Regions from separate parts of the Sorangium atrum genome, predicted to be linked through region 3. Evidence: predicted binding sites of a transcription regulator. Region 3 holds the regulator's gene; each other region holds the start of a gene.
The links. Region 3 encodes HrcA, which represses chaperone genes, less so after heat shock. Its sites were predicted from a motif close to GNTAGCACTCNCCNNNGGNGAGTGCTANC; they were not measured.
Positions count from the first base shown of each region.

Region 1: the regulator HrcA is predicted to act here: its motif matches at 3,487-3,515, upstream of groES (co-chaperone GroES).
Region 2: the regulator HrcA is predicted to act here: its motif matches at 1,507-1,535, upstream of groES (co-chaperone GroES).

Region 1 is NZ_JAQNDK010000003.1:43,230-48,057, reverse strand. It holds gene POL72_RS24595 (MBL fold metallo-hydrolase) at 1-454, opposite strand, end outside; gene POL72_RS24590 (Crp/Fnr family transcriptional regulator) at 459-1,115, opposite strand; gene groL (chaperonin GroEL) at 1,312-3,000, opposite strand; gene groES (co-chaperone GroES) at 3,069-3,368, opposite strand; tRNA gene POL72_RS24575 (tRNA-Gln) at 3,995-4,068, shown strand; tRNA gene POL72_RS24570 (tRNA-Glu) at 4,108-4,182, shown strand; gene POL72_RS24565 (NUDIX hydrolase) at 4,333-4,828, shown strand, end outside.
Region 2 is NZ_JAQNDK010000001.1:2,757,362-2,762,189, reverse strand. It holds gene groL (chaperonin GroEL) at 1-1,076, opposite strand, end outside; gene groES (co-chaperone GroES) at 1,110-1,400, opposite strand; gene POL72_RS10050 (hypothetical protein) at 1,853-2,458, shown strand; gene POL72_RS10045 (hypothetical protein) at 2,458-3,132, shown strand; gene POL72_RS10040 (response regulator transcription factor) at 3,273-4,097, shown strand; gene POL72_RS10035 (DUF8809 domain-containing protein) at 4,459-4,828, shown strand, end outside.
Region 3 is NZ_JAQNDK010000002.1:1,322,198-1,327,025, forward strand. It holds gene POL72_RS19970 (Fur family transcriptional regulator) at 1-266, opposite strand, end outside; gene POL72_RS19975 (hypothetical protein) at 366-1,427, opposite strand; gene POL72_RS19980 (hypothetical protein) at 1,505-2,299, opposite strand; gene hrcA (heat-inducible transcriptional repressor HrcA) at 2,632-3,675, shown strand; gene POL72_RS19990 (RluA family pseudouridine synthase) at 3,668-4,627, opposite strand.

The DNA of each region.
Region 1 (4,828 bases), on a different contig from region 3:
CGCCGTCCCCTTCGATCACGAACGCCGACGCGTCGATCGTGTGCGTCACGTGGACCGCCCGCACGAGCCGCCCGGCGACCGGCGTGGGGCGCTCCGGCTTGAGCTCGAGGTACTGGATGGTCGGCTGCCCGGCGCTCGGGATCACCGCGAAATCGGGCCAGAGCACGTTGTTGAAGAAGTGCTTCTTGAGCGTGCGCAGCGTCTCGCGCGTGCCCGCGATCACGAGCGGCGGGCACCCGAGCTGGCAACGGTTGTCCGCGATCGTGGCCAGGTCGCGGATGTGATCGAGGTGCGCATGGCTCACGAGGCACGCCTCGATCCGCGCCTGGTCCTTCACCTCGAGCCCGCTCGTCAGCGAGCCGGCGTCGATCGCGAGGACGTCGTCCACGACGAACGCGCACGTGCGATGCCTGGGGGTCTCACCGCCGTGGCAGCCGATGACACGCAGCTCCACTGGTTCAGCTCTCTCCGCCGAACTTCTGCGGCATGTCCAGGAACTCGATGAAATCCCGGAACCTGCGCATGTCGGTCACCATGATCGCCGCGGGTGCAGGCGGCCCGTACGAGAGGAGCCTCAGCCGGCGGAGCCGCTTCATCACCTCGTCCACCGTCTCTTGCTCGACGTCGACCTCGCGCGCGATGTCCTCGGGAGAGGAGCGGACGCGTATGCCTTCAGGCGTCTCCTCCCCGAAGGCCTCGGCGTGACGCGCGAGCGCGAGCATCACGCGCGCCTTCGGGTCACGGTGCATGAGGATCTCGACGAGCGAGTTCGCCGCGTCGAGCCGCTTCGCCAGCTTCTTGAGGAGACGGAGCGCTATCTCGACGTCGCGCTGCAGCATGATCTCCAGCTTCCGCGCGTCGATCACGAGGCAGCGGGACGGCTCGCTCACGGTGGCCGTCGCGTTCCGGGGCTTGCCGTTCAAGATCGCCATCTCGCCGACGAACTCGCCGGGCCCGAGCACGGCGAGCACCTTGTCCTCGCCGGCGACCGACTTCGTGATCCGCACGGCGCCCGACTGGATGACGAACATGACGTCGCCGGAGTCCCCCTCACGAAAGAGCACGTCGCCCGGCACGTACTCGCGGCCATAGCGGGCGAACGACGACTCCGACATTGCCCGGGAGTCTAGCGCCCCACGTGACCGCGGGTCAAAAACCCGGGCAAGAGCGCTGGCCCTCACAAAACTCGAGGGGCCCCCCAAGCCACCATGCTTTGGAGGACCCCTCGGCCCGCTTCGTCGGGAGCAGCGCGCTCAGCGGGCCGGCGCCGCGCGGAGGCGGCGGCAGCCCGAGAGCGGCGCGGACAGGCGATCAACCCATGTCGAAGTCGCCCATGCCGCCCATGCCGCCCATACCCCCCATGCCGCCCATACCCCCCATGCCGCCCATGCCGCCGGGAGCGCCGCCGCCAGCGGCCTTCTCCTTCTTGGGCTTCTCGGCGACGAGGGCCTCGGTCGTGAGCATCAGCGCGGCGACGCTGGCCGCGTTGGAGAGCGCGTGCCGCACGACCTTGGCCGGATCGATGACGCCGCCGGCGAGCAGGTCCTCGTACGCGTCGGTCGCGGCGTTGTAGCCGAACGTCGGCGCGCCCGACCGGACCTTCTCCGCGACCACCGTCCCGTCGACCCCCGCGTTCTGGGCGATCTGGCGGAGCGGCGCCTCGACGGCGCGGCGCACGAGCCGCACGCCGACGTCGCGCTCGTCGTTGAACTTGAGCGACTCCAGCGAGGCGGCCGCCCGGAAGAGGGCCACGCCGCCGCCGACCACGATGCCTTCTTCGACGGCCGCGCGGGTCGCGTGCAGCGCGTCCTCGACGCGCGCCTTCTTCTCCTTCATCTCGGTCTCGGTCGCCGCGCCGACCTTCACCACCGCGACGCCGCCGGCGAGCTTCGCGAGCCGCTCCTGGAGCTTCTCGCGATCGTAGTCGCTCGCCGTGTCCGCGATCTGCTTGCGGATCGCCTCGATGCGGCCCTTGATGGCGCCCTTGTCGCCCTGGCCGTCGACGATGACCGTGTTGTCCTTGTCGATCTCGACGCGCTTGGCCGTCCCGAGATCGCGCACCGTGGCGCTCTCGAGCTTCTGGCCGAGGTCCTCCATGAACGGCGTCGCGCCCGTGAGGATGGCGATGTCCTTCAGCATGTCCTTGCGGCGATCGCCGAAGCCGGGCGCCTTCACGGCGGCGACCTTGATCGTGCCGCGCAGCTTGTTCACGACGAGCGTGGCGAGCGCCTCACCCTCGATGTCCTCGGAGAGGATGAGCAGCTCGCGTCCCTGCTTCACCACCTGCTCGAGCAGCGGCAGGAGGTCGGCCATGGCCGAGATCTTCTTCTCGTGCACGAGGATGAGCGGGTTCGTGAGCACCGCGGTCATCTTCTCGGGGTCGGTCACGAAGTAGGGCGAGAGGTAGCCGCGGTCGAACTGCATGCCGTCGACGGTCTCGAGCTCCGTCGTCATACGCTTGTTCTCCTCGACCGTGATCACGCCCTCCTTGCCGACCTTCTCCATAGCGTCGGCGAGGATCTGGCCGATCTCCTTGTCGCCGTTGGCGCTGACCGTGGCGACCTGGGCGATCTGGTCCTTGTCCTTGGTCGGCTTGGCGGCCTTCTGCACGGCCTCGATGACCTTCGCGACCGCCGCGTCGATGCCGCGCTTCAGGTCCATCGGGTTGTGGCCGGCCTCGACGAGCTTGAGGCCCTCGCCGAAGATCGCCTGCGCCAGCACCGTCGCCGTCGTCGTGCCGTCGCCCGCCTTGTCGCTGGTCTTCGAGGCGACCTCGCGCACCATCTGGGCGCCCATGTTCTCGAGCTTGCCGGCGAGCTCGACCTCCTTGGCGACCGTGACGCCGTCCTTCGTCACGACCGGGGAGCCCCAGCTCTTCTCGATGACGACGTTCCGCCCCTTCGGCCCGAGGGTCACCTTGACCGCATCGGCGAGCGTGTTCACGCCCTTGAGGATCGCGGCGCGGGCGCCGCGGCTAAAAACGATCTGCTTCGCAGCCATGTCTCAATCCCCTCGCGGCCGCGCGGCCGCGTGTGCAAACGCTTGCGTTCGGTTGCCTCAGGCCTTGTTCACGTCGCGGCGGACTCGGTCACGGCGAGCACGTCGTCCTCGCGGATGAGCACGTGCTCCTCGCCGTCGAGCTTCACCTCGGTGCCGCTGTACTTGCCGAACAGCACCTTGTCCCCGACCTTCACATCGAGCGGGCGAACCTTGCCGTCCTTCAGGACCTTGCCGTTGCCCACCGCGACGACGCGCCCCTCGATCGGCTTCTCCTTCGCGGCGTCGGGGATGATGATGCCCCCCTTGGTCTTCGTCTCGCTCTCGACGCGCTTGACGACAATCCGATCCTGCAGCGGCCTGATTTTCATGCTGGCTCCCTCGTCCTCGGCTTGTTGACTGACCATCGGCTCGCCGGAGGTCCCGTTCGCCCCCCCGCTGGGGCATTCCGCCCGCACGACAAGAGCTAAGTGCCCGAGATCGCAGTGTCTTGGCACTCTCCTAGGCCGGTGGCTAAACCGCGGCCGAAAGTAAATCAGTCACCCGGCGCGTCAAGGGCACGCAGCAGGGAGCCGCGACTTTTCCGGAGCCGAGAGTCCGGAGGGGCGAAGCCGAGATGTCTGGAGAAGCGACGCCGAGGGAGCGGCCGCGACGTCGTGAAGCCTCCTCCAGGGACGAGCTCCCTTCTCCGACCAGGGACGAGCCCCCTCTCCGACAGCACGCAGGGCACGCTGTAGACAACCTGGACGGATCATGGCGACAGCGCGGCGTGCAACGACAACGGACGGAATGCAACGAGGGCGGAGCCGGTTGAGCGAGGGGAACGAGGGGGTCGAGCAGCGGGAGGCCTTGCTGAGCCCCGCGAAGCGCACGAAACATCGGGGATTTTGGTGCCGAGCATTTTTCTTCGTCGGGCCCGATTTTGATCGCTTGACAATCCAGGCAGCCCAAGTAGATTCCGCGGCCCGTGGCGCTGATGAACACGGCGCTGACCCCTTGGGGGATCGTCTAACGGCAGGACGCAAGATTCTGGCTCTTGCTATCAAGGTTCGAATCCTTGTCCCCCAGCCAGGCCGTTCAGCTCTGCTGTCGGTCTTCTCCACAGAACAAGGTCCCATCGTCTAGCGGTTAGGACATCGGCCTCTCACGCCGGTAACGCGGGTTCGATTCCCGCTGGGATCGCCACTTTCACACCCTTTCGCCTCGTTTCCTGCTGCTTCCGCTCGATGTCGTGCGTCGAGCACGACGCGAAGCACAGCGCCATCTGACGAGCGCTCGAGCACGCAGAGCAGCAAAGACGTCTTGCGCCGTTCACGTTGCGCTACCCTCCGGCGCATGGCCGCGCAGGACGTAGAGGAGCTCTTCGACATCCTCGATGACGGCGGCCGGCCGCTCGGCGTGCGCAAGGCGCGCGGGCTCGTTCACCGCGACGGCGACTGGCACCGGAGCGTTCACGTGTGGGTGCTCCTCGAGCGCGGGCCCGATGGCCTGGAGCTGGACAGCCGCCAGAGCGCCGCGGATCCCTGGGTGCTCTTCCAGCAGCGCAGCCCGGACAAGGACACCTGGCCCGGCGCGCTCGAGGTCGCCGTGTCGGGGCACTACCGCGCCGGAGAGGATCTCGCGGGGGCGCTGCGCGAGGCGGAGGAGGAGATCGGCCTGCCGCTCTCGCCGCGCGATGTGGTCCGGCTCGGCACGCGCCGCAGCCAGGACGATCACGCGCCCGGGATCGTCGACCGCGAGCTGCAGGACGTGCTGCTCGCGACGACCCGCCGCGCGCTCGAGGAGCTGCGTCCCGATCCGCACGAGGTGACCGCGCTGCTGTCGCTCCCGC
Region 2 (4,828 bases), on a different contig from region 3:
TCGCTCGTCGTGTTCTCGATCTGGGCGCGGATCTCCTGCTGCCGGGCCTTGATCTTGTCCTTCTTGCCCTGGCCGCCGACGATCGTGGTGTTGTCCTTGTCGATGATGACGGTCTTGGCGCGGCCGAGATCGCTGATCGTGACGTTCTCGAGCTTGAGGCCGAGCTCCTCCGCGATCACCTGGCCGTCCGTCAGGGTGGCGATGTCCTTCAGCATCTCCTTGCGGCGATCACCGAAGCCCGGCGCCTTGACGGCCGCGCAGTGCAGCGTGCCGCGGAGCTTGTTCACGACGAGGGTCGCGAGCGCCTCGCCCTCGACGTCCTCGGCGATGATGAGGAGCTGCTTCTGGCTCTTGGCGATCGCCTCGAGCACCGGGAGCAGGTCCTTCATGTTGGAGATCTTCTTCTCCGAGATGAGGATGTAGCAGTCCTCGAGGTTCGCCTTCATGGCCTCGGGATCGGTCACGAAGTACGGCGAGAGGTAGCCGCGGTCGAACTGCATGCCCTCGACCACGTCGAGGGTCGTGTCGGCGCTCTTGGCCTCCTCGACCGTGATCACGCCCTCCTTGCCGACCTTCTCCATCGCGTCGGCGAGGAGCTTGCCGATCGTCTCGTCGCCGTTCGCGCTGATCGTGCCGACCTGCGCGATCTCCTTCGCGTCCTTCGTCTGCTTGGCGGAGCCGCGGAGGTGCTCGACGATCGCCTCGACCGCCTTGTCGATGCCGCGCTTGATCTCCATCGGGTTGTGCCCGGCCGCGACGAGCTTGGAGCCCTCGCGGTAGATCGCCTGGGCGAGCACCGTCGCGGTGGTCGTCCCGTCGCCGGCGATGTCGCTCGTCTTCGAGGCGACCTCGCGGACCATCTGGGCGCCCATGTTCTCGAAGCGGTTCTCGAGCTCGATCTCCTTGGCGACCGTCACGCCGTCCTTGGTGACCGTCGGCGAGCCGAAGCTCTTCTCGATGACGACGTTGCGCCCCTTCGGGCCGAGCGTGACCTTGACCGCGTCGGCGAGGGCGTTGACCCCCGCGAGGATCATGCTGCGGGCGGACTCGTTGTAGATGATTTCCTTGGCTGCCATGGTGTCTCTCCTAAGTTCCTTCTGTCGCCCGCGTCACTTCTCGATCACGCCGAGGATGTCGTCCTCGCGGAGGATGAGGTGCTCTTCGCCGTCGATCTTGACCTCGGTGCCCGAGTACTTGCCGAAGAGGACGCGGTCGCCCTCCTTGACGTCGAGCTTCCGCACGGTACCGTCCTCGGCGACCTTGCCGTTGCCGACGGCGACGACGGTCCCCTCGATCGGCTTCTCTTTCGCGGTGTCCGGAATGTAGAGACCTCCCTTGGTCTTCTCTTCTTCCTTCACGCGCTGAACGATCACGCGGTCCTGGAGCGGTCGAATCTTCATCTTTGCAAATCCTCCGGGGACGAGCGCCGCGTCCCACGAACGGCAAGACCCAGCCGGCCCGCCTGAGCAGCCGCAAGGTCCCATACGATTGCAGTCTGGGCACTTTGCTAGCACTCACCTATGGCGAGTGCTAGCGAGCGCGCCGAAGATAGCCACCCCCTGGAGGGTGTCAAGAGTGGCCCCAGGCCGGCACTTTGCGCGTTGGCAGCCAGGCGCAGAGGTGGCTGTAAGTCCTGGAGATCGCAGGGGAAGGTGCGTGGCGCAAGGCTGGGCTCGGCGGAGCCCCTCGGCTAAAATGCGCTTATGAGGGCAAAGCTGCGGCAGCACAGTGACGCGATGCCCTCACGGTCTCCAACCCGAGGGAGGCCGCCGGGACGTGTCTGGTTGACCTGAGCGCGCGGTGGCCCGGGTTACGTCGGTATCCAGGGCACCCGCACAAGTGAGGTGCCGCTGTGAGCCAAGCGATCTCTCTCTCCCCGAGCATGACCCGCTATTTCCAGGAGGTTGTGGACGAGGCGCTCCGAGTTCGGAACGTCGCTGCTACCGAGGCGGCGTCGAGTTACCTCGTCGGTCTGCTCTGTGCCTTTGCTCACCCGGACGAGCATGCCGAGTCTGCCTTCAACCAGCCCCTGACCTTTCTTCTGCGCGATGCGCTGGAAGCCTCCGGAGCCGAGCGTTTCCAGCGGCTGCGTAACCTCGGAGACAGCGTCCTCTATGTGGTCGGCTTCTTCGGCGGCCACATCGAGGTCAAGGGGGTCGATCGCGGCTACGTGGTCGGGGTCGGGTCGACCGCTTACCACCATGCGGCCGCTATGCTTCGCCTCAATGCGCGCGTCGGCCAGGGGCCGGATGTTCTTTCGGAGATGGCCGAGAAATTCGAGCGGTTCGTGAGCGTCCTGAACGATGTGGCCGACGGTACGCTCGCGTCGGGGGCTCGGGACGAGCGCTCGGTGCTCCGGCTGTACGAGCGCTGGGTTCGTACGGGCTCGAGCCGACTCGCGGATGAGCTCGGGGCACGAGGGCTCGTGCCGGGCCGTGGTGCGGGCGGGCTCAACTGATGCGGGGGGCGACGTTCCCGGCCCGGATCCAGCAGCACCTGGCGCGCACCTATGCGCTCGATGACGCGCCCGTGGTCGACGATTTCATCCGGCTGACGGACGGCAGCGCCCGCGAAGCGCTGCTGATCCGGCACGCCGGCGAAGATGGCGGGGATATCGAGGTCGCGCTGCACCTGCCCCGCCGGGCGATCACGCGGGGGCGAGAGGGGACGCTGGACGAGATCTGCCAGATCGTCGAGGGCGTGAGCCACTTCCTCTACGTGGCCGAGCGAGCCCGCAGGGAGCTGCCGGCGACCCAGCTCGAGCTCGAGCTCCAGGCCGAGGTCGACAAATACGTGCTGCTTGTCCACGGCGATCTGGCGGACGAGGTCGAGCCGCCAGGCCCGCCGCTCCGGCGCCGCCACGAGGCGGCCCCATCGGGGGCGGGGCGCTTCGAGCCCGAGCGCGCCGCGCGGATCCGCGCCCATCTCTTCGAGCGGGTCACCTTCATGGATCCACCGGGCACGGAGACCGGCGATCGCTACCGGATCGCGAACGATCTGGCCGCGCGGTTCGCGGGCCGACTCGAGGCCGAGTTTGCCCGCCATGGGCGTCATGCCGAGCTACTCGCCGCGCTGCGACGCTTCTATGCGGCGGGGCAGACGGAAAAGATCGCGCTCGCGCGCGCCGCGTGAGCGCATCCTCCCTGGCGCTCGGGTCGCTCGGGAGGACGGCGAACGGCGAAGAGCGCTGGCTGCGGCAGCGCGGTCTCGTTCTCTCTTGACCGGTTCGCGCGCACGTACTCTCATCCGCATCCACGATGCCTTCCGCGAGCATGATGCCGCCCCGTGTGCTGGTGGCCGAAGACGAACCGGCGATGTTGAGCCTCGTTGCGCGTCACCTGAGGAACCTGGGTTTCTCTGTGATCGAGGCCTCCGAGGGGGATGCTGCCTGGGAGCTCGCGCGTGAGCACCGGCCGGATCTGGTGATCCTGGACGTGATGATGCCCGGCATGAGCGGCTGGGAGATCTGCAAGCGGCTGAAGAGCGACACGTCCGACGGACGGCCGTTCGCGAGCACCGGCGTCATCATGCTCACCGGGATCGGCGAGAACCTGAACGAGATGACCTCGCCGCTCTTCGCCGCAGACGCGTGGTTGAACAAGCCGTTCGATTTCTCGGATCTGGACGCGCGGGTGCGCGAGACGCTCGCCCGTTATGCGAAGCAGGTGCCTGATGCGAACGGCGCCAAGGCCCAGGCGAGCGCGGTCGGCGAGGAGCGTGAGGCCGCTGCGCAGCCGTCCTCCAGAGAACGGGCGACGGGGGCGAAGAAGTCGGCGGCAAACAGTGCCGTGGCGAGCAGGGCTGCTGCGAAGCGGTCGGCCGCGACGAAGAAGCCGGCCGCCAAGGCGGCGAAGAAGCCGGCCGCGACGAAGAAACCGGCAGCCAAGGCGGCGAAGAAGCCGGCAGCCAAGGCGGCGAAGAAACCGACCGCGACGAAGAAGCCGGCAGCCAAGGCGGCGAAGAAGCCGACCGCGACGAAGAAGCCGGCAGCCAAGGCGGCGAAGAAGCCGGCTGCTACGCCGGCCGCGGCGAAGAAGCCTGCTGCGGCGAAGAAGCCTGCCGCCAAGGCAGCGCCCAAGAAGAAGTCGATGAAGTGATCCAATCCGAGGCGGGCGCCGTGCGCAGCGGCCCGACCCCTCGTTCCCACGCAACGTACGCATGCCGCCGCCGAGCCGGGTGCAGAGGAACCGTCCGATCGGCGCTCGGAGGGAGGACCCCCACCCACCGCCGGCAGCACGCATCCATGCCGGCAGCACGCTGAGCGCAGCTGCCCTGCACGGGAATCATCAGGGCTCGCCGCGCGTCATTGCCTCGTACGTCGCGCGCAGCCTCTACGTACGTCGCACGTCGCGAGGAGCCTCCCAGGAACTTTCGGGCGCCTGACCCGTCAGCAGGTACAATGCTGCGACGTTTCCCCTTCGAGGGCCCCCGCGGGGGGCGCCCGGAGCGCTGAGCACCGTGAGCGACTCTCGCACGAAGCAACTGGACCGCATTCGCAGCGCCGCGCTCGTGGTTGAGCTGAGGCTCCGGTTCGGGCGCGCGCTGCGTGCGCTGCCGAGCGCGCTGACCCTCGCGCTCGCGCTCGCTGCCGGGACGCTCGCGGTGCACAAGGCGCTCCCGGCGTACCTCGGCGAGCCGCGCGCCCGCCAGCTCCTCCTCGGCGCGGGGCTGCTCGTGCTGGCCACCCTCGTCGTGGCGATGCTGCGACGCTTGCCTCCGCGCGCCGGCACCATCGCCCTCGATCGGCACCACGGCCTCCACGACCGGCTGACGATCGCCCTCGCCTTCGAGGCGCTGCCCGCAGCGCAGCGCACCCCCCTGATGGAGG
Region 3 (4,828 bases):
GCCACGCCGCACTCCGCGAGCAGCTTGAGCGTGCGGTACACCGTCGCGTACCCGATGCCTCGGTCGTGCGCGCGCACCTCCGCGAGCAGGTCCTCGATGGTCATGTGCGGGGCGCCGGAGAAGAACGTGTCGACGATCAGCCGGCGCTGCGCCGTCGATCTCAGCCCCTTCTTGGCCATGTACGCCTGGAGGCGAGCGCGTAGCCGGTCGAGGGCAACTTGGTCGACGTGGCTGGCGCTGCTCCCCTCTCTCTCCATGACGGCCATGGCAAGTTTATCCCGTTCGCGGCGAACCGCGTCAAGGCCGGCGACCGAGCCCCCGTGGCGTGATCTCGCCGACGCTGTCCGTGCCCCCGCGCGCCGGCGCTACTCGCCGACCTGCGCCATGTAGCTGACCTGAGCGGCCGGCCCCCCGAGGGGGCTGAGCAGCGTGATGGGAGGCGCGACCAGGCCGGCCGCCGCCGTGTTGTCGACGACGACGTAGTAGAGGCCCGGGCGCAGCGCGTAGCGGCGCGTCTCGATGATCCCGGGCTGGAGAGGGCCGCCTGCCTGCACCGGGCCTGGCGGGGGGCCGAGCGGCTTGCCGGTCTGGTACGCCTCGCGCCACGCGTCGCCGGTGGGCTTGTCGACGATCATGAGGTCCACGGGCGCGCCCTGCGCGCTGACCTTGAGGTAGAGCGCCTGGTCCGAGTCGGCGATCTCGAACGGCCCGAGGTAGTCGCGCTGGTGCGCGTGCACCTCGATGGTCTCGTTCGCGAAGGTGTACCGCTCCTCGTCCTCGGCCTCGAACGGGTGGTGCGGTCGCTGGGGCGGCGTGAGGATCCCCAGCGTGAAATCCTTCCCGGTCTCCTCGTTGTAGAGGACGGTGAACCCGCGGGTCAGCTCGCCCGCGACGATCTGGTTGCCGAGCAGGTTGGCGAGCCCTCCGAACGGCGGGACGTTGGCCATCACGTCGATGACGGGGTTCTCGACGTAGCCCAGCTGGAAGCTCGGGCCTTGCACGATCCGGTTCAGCCGTCCCCACACGTAGACGTTGTCGTCCGCGAGCTGGAAGTCGGGTCGGTACTCGACGGACGTCGTGAGCGAGAAGCCCACCCGCTTGGCCGGCTGCATGTAGCCGTACCCCGTGCCGGCGATGTGGACGGTGATCGTCTGGGCCGCGTCGTTGACGTCGTACGAGCACTGCATCGGGAAGAACCGCCCGATGGACGCCGATCTGTCCTGCAGGCGCAGCGAGACCCCGCTCTTCAGCATCTCGGGGCAGATCTTGCTGGCCCCGAAGTTCGAGAACAGGAACCAGCGGAGGCCAGGGCTCGCGTTCACGGGGCCGCTGACGCAGGGGCAGCCGACGAACGTGAACGACAGCGCGACAGCGGCGAGCGCCAGCGCGGCGGACGCGCGGGAGAGCGGGGGTCTTCGTGCGGGCACGCGGGCTAACATAGCGGGTCGACCTCGGAGGGAGAGCGGGTTTGCGCGCGGGAGGACGGACGACGTCCCGTCCCGGATCAGCGCACGAGATGCCATTGGACGCCGGGGGTCACCTCGAGATGCAGGTGATTTTTGTGCGCCCGATCGTAGTTGGGCGTGAGGATCGACGTGAAGATGTGCTGATCCACGGCCTCGCACACGATGGATCGCAGCTCTCGCGCCGCCGCGTCCGCTGGAGGGCCGCTGCCCGCCCCCTTGCCGGCCCCGCGGGGCCTCCCCGCCGGGCCTGCGCTCTCGCCGCAGACCGGCGCGCCGCGCCTGCCGACGAAGTCGCGCTCCACGTCGAGCCAATCCTCCGCGAACCCGCCGCCGACGGGCTCCTTGATGAGCCTGTAGAGGTCGATCGCGAGCCCGCCCGGGTGCCGCGTGGCGAGCCTGCCCTCGGGCCACATCCTGGACGGAGGCCGCCAGGCCGAGAACATCAGCGCCTCGTCGATGTCGTGCGCGCGGAGGATCCGGCTGAAGTCCGAGAGCGCGAGCGCGAGGCGGCAGTCGAAGACGTCGTACGGGTTGTCCGCGCGTTGATGCGCCGGCAGCGCCGTCCGGTAGAGGACCCCGCCGACCCCCTGCATCAGCCGCACCGGAGCGAGCACGCCCGGCGCGCGCGGCACCGGCTCGAACGCGATCTTCCGCTGCGTGAGCGCCGCGCGGCACTGCGCCGCGCTCATGGCCGCGTAGCGCGCCGACGGGTGCTTCGCCCAGTCCTGGTGGTACCTGACCTTCGGCTTGCCCTGCGCGCTCGGCGCGGCGGCGAGGGGGCCGAGCGCGAGGGCGAGCGCGCAGGCAGCGGCGGCATGGCGTGCGGGCGGCATCGTTGCGGTACATCCCTCGTGCGAAGCAAGGCAGGCAGGCCCTCTCGGGGCCTCTCGGGGGGCCGAGCGACCACGTGCCACGTGGCCGATCGCGCCGCCATCCCACGGAGCGGGGCCCCGTGCGCGGGGTGGCTACTCGCCGATCCTACCGCGACATTTGACCGGGCCGCGCGATCGCCTCAAAATGGGTCGCATGCGCGTCCGTGGGTCGAGCGCCCGCACGCGCAGCTTGACGTACGGGAGCGAAGGTCCGGCCCGCATGGCTTCCCGGTCCGGGCGGTCCCTGGTCCAGGTAGCCACGGCGGCGCGCTTGTGCGCTGCATGCAGCTGACATGAGTGATCTTTCCAATCGATCTCGGAAGATCCTTTTCGCCGCGGTCACCGAGTTCATCGCAACGGGCGACCCAGTTGGCAGCAGGACGCTCGCCCGGAAGTACGGGCTGGATCTCTCGGCTGCTTCGATCCGCAACGTGCTCGCCGACCTCGAGGAGGCCGGGTACCTCCACCAGCCGCACACCTCTGCCGGGCGGATCCCGACCGATCGCGCGCTCCGGCTGTTCATCGACGCGCTCGTCGAGCTCCGGTCGCTGTCTCCCGAGCAGCAGGCCGAGCTGAGCGCCAGGTTCACCGAGATCTACGCGGGGGCGAGCGATCCGCTCCGCGAGACCGGGCGCTACCTCTCGGAGCTGTCCGGCGCCGCGGCGGTCGTGGCGGCGCCGCGGGCGGAGCTCCGCGCCCTCGCCCAGCTGCGCTTCATCCCGACCAAGCCCGGGCAGCTGCTCGCGGTGCTCGTCTTCGCCGACGGCTCGGTCGCGAACCGCTTCATCTCGGCCGACGAGGCGATCAACGAGGGCGAGCTCACCCGGATCCACAACCTGCTCGCCGACGTCATCGAGGGGCGCACGCTGGGCGAGATCCGGGACCTGTTCGCCCGCCGCCTCGCGGACGAGCGCCTCCAGATCGACGCGCTGAGGCGCCGCGCCTTCGAGCTCGGCAGCAAGGCGACGGCCGACGTGACCCGGCGGAGCGAGGTCGTCATCGAGGGGCAGAACCGCCTGATCGATCTGCCCGAGTACGCCGATGTCGATCGGCTCAAGAAGCTGATGAAGGCGCTCGAGGAGCGCGAGGAGCTCGTCGATCTGCTCGACCGGACGCTCGCCGCCGGCGCGGGTGAGGTCACCGTGTTCGTCGGCAGCGAGGCGGGCGATCTTGGCGGAGGCCAGCTCAGCCTCGTCGCCGCGCCGTACATGGAAAACGGCCGCGTCGCCGGGACCGTCGGCGTGCTCGGCCCGACGCGGATGGACTACGCGAAGGTCATGCCGCTGGTCGACGCCACGGCCGCGGCGATGACCGAGGTCCGCGGCAAGGTCAAGTAGCGCCCTTCCGCTGCGGCTCGCGGAGCCGATCGAGCACGTCGTCGAAGTCCGGGGGCGGCGGCGCCTGGAAGCGCATCGGCCGGTCGTCGGCCGGGTGGTCGAAGCCGAGCTCGGCCGCGTGGAGCATCAGCCGCGCGGCCGGGATCCTCGCCCCGCGGTAGTCCCGCACGTAGACCGTCTCGCCGACGAGCGGGTGCCCGGCCTCCGCGAGGTGGATGCGGATCTGGTGCGTCCGTCCCGTCTCGAGCCGGCACGCGACGAGCGTCACGCCGCCGGCGCCGGCCCCCTCCTGCGGCCCTCGGAGCACCTCGATCGGCTCCACGTGCGTCACCGCGAGCTGCCCCTCGCGCCGCCCCTCTCGCGCCGAGCCGCGCAGCCCGTCGCCCCGATCCTCGACGAGGTAGCTGCGGTAGGTGCCGCGCGGGACGGCGCCGTGCGCGAGCGCCAGGTACTGCCGGTGCATCGCGCGGACGCGGAGCTGCTGCGCGAGGTGCTTCTTCGCGGCGAGCGTCCGCGCGAAGACCAGCAGCCCGCTCGTCCCCTTGTCGAGGCGCTGCACCACGCCGAGCGGCGCGCGCCCGCGCAGGCGGTCGCGCCTGGCCAGCACCTCGCGCACCAGCGCGTCGAGGGTCGCGGCCTGCTCCGCGGGATCCTCGTCGCCGTACGGGATGGTGCTCACCCCGGCGGGCTTGTTCACCACGACGACGCTCGCGTCCGCGTAGACCACGAGCTCGCCCTCGAGCTTGCGCCGCCGCACGGTCTCGGGCCTCGGCGCGTGCAAGCGGACCTCGATCTGCTCCCCGCTGAGCACCCGCCGGCGGGCGCTCGTCGCCACCGCGCTCCCGACCAGCACCTTGCCGGTCTCGATCAAGCGGCGCGCGTCGGACCACGAGACCGCGGCCAGCGCACGGACGGCCCCGTCCAGCGGGCGTCGATCCAGCTCGGCTGGCACCGTCCAGCGGCCATCCTGCGGAGGTCGCACCTGGGCGGCCGGGCGGACGCCGGTCGTTTCGGCGGCTTTGTCTTCCTGGCTCGGCGGAGTGGCGGGTCGGAGCGGACGCATGTACAAGCTCACCGGGGGGCGCCTCGGCTCCGCCCACCAGCGTGGGACCGGGCTCTACCGGCGCGAAAAACGCACATCCGCGGGGCCCGC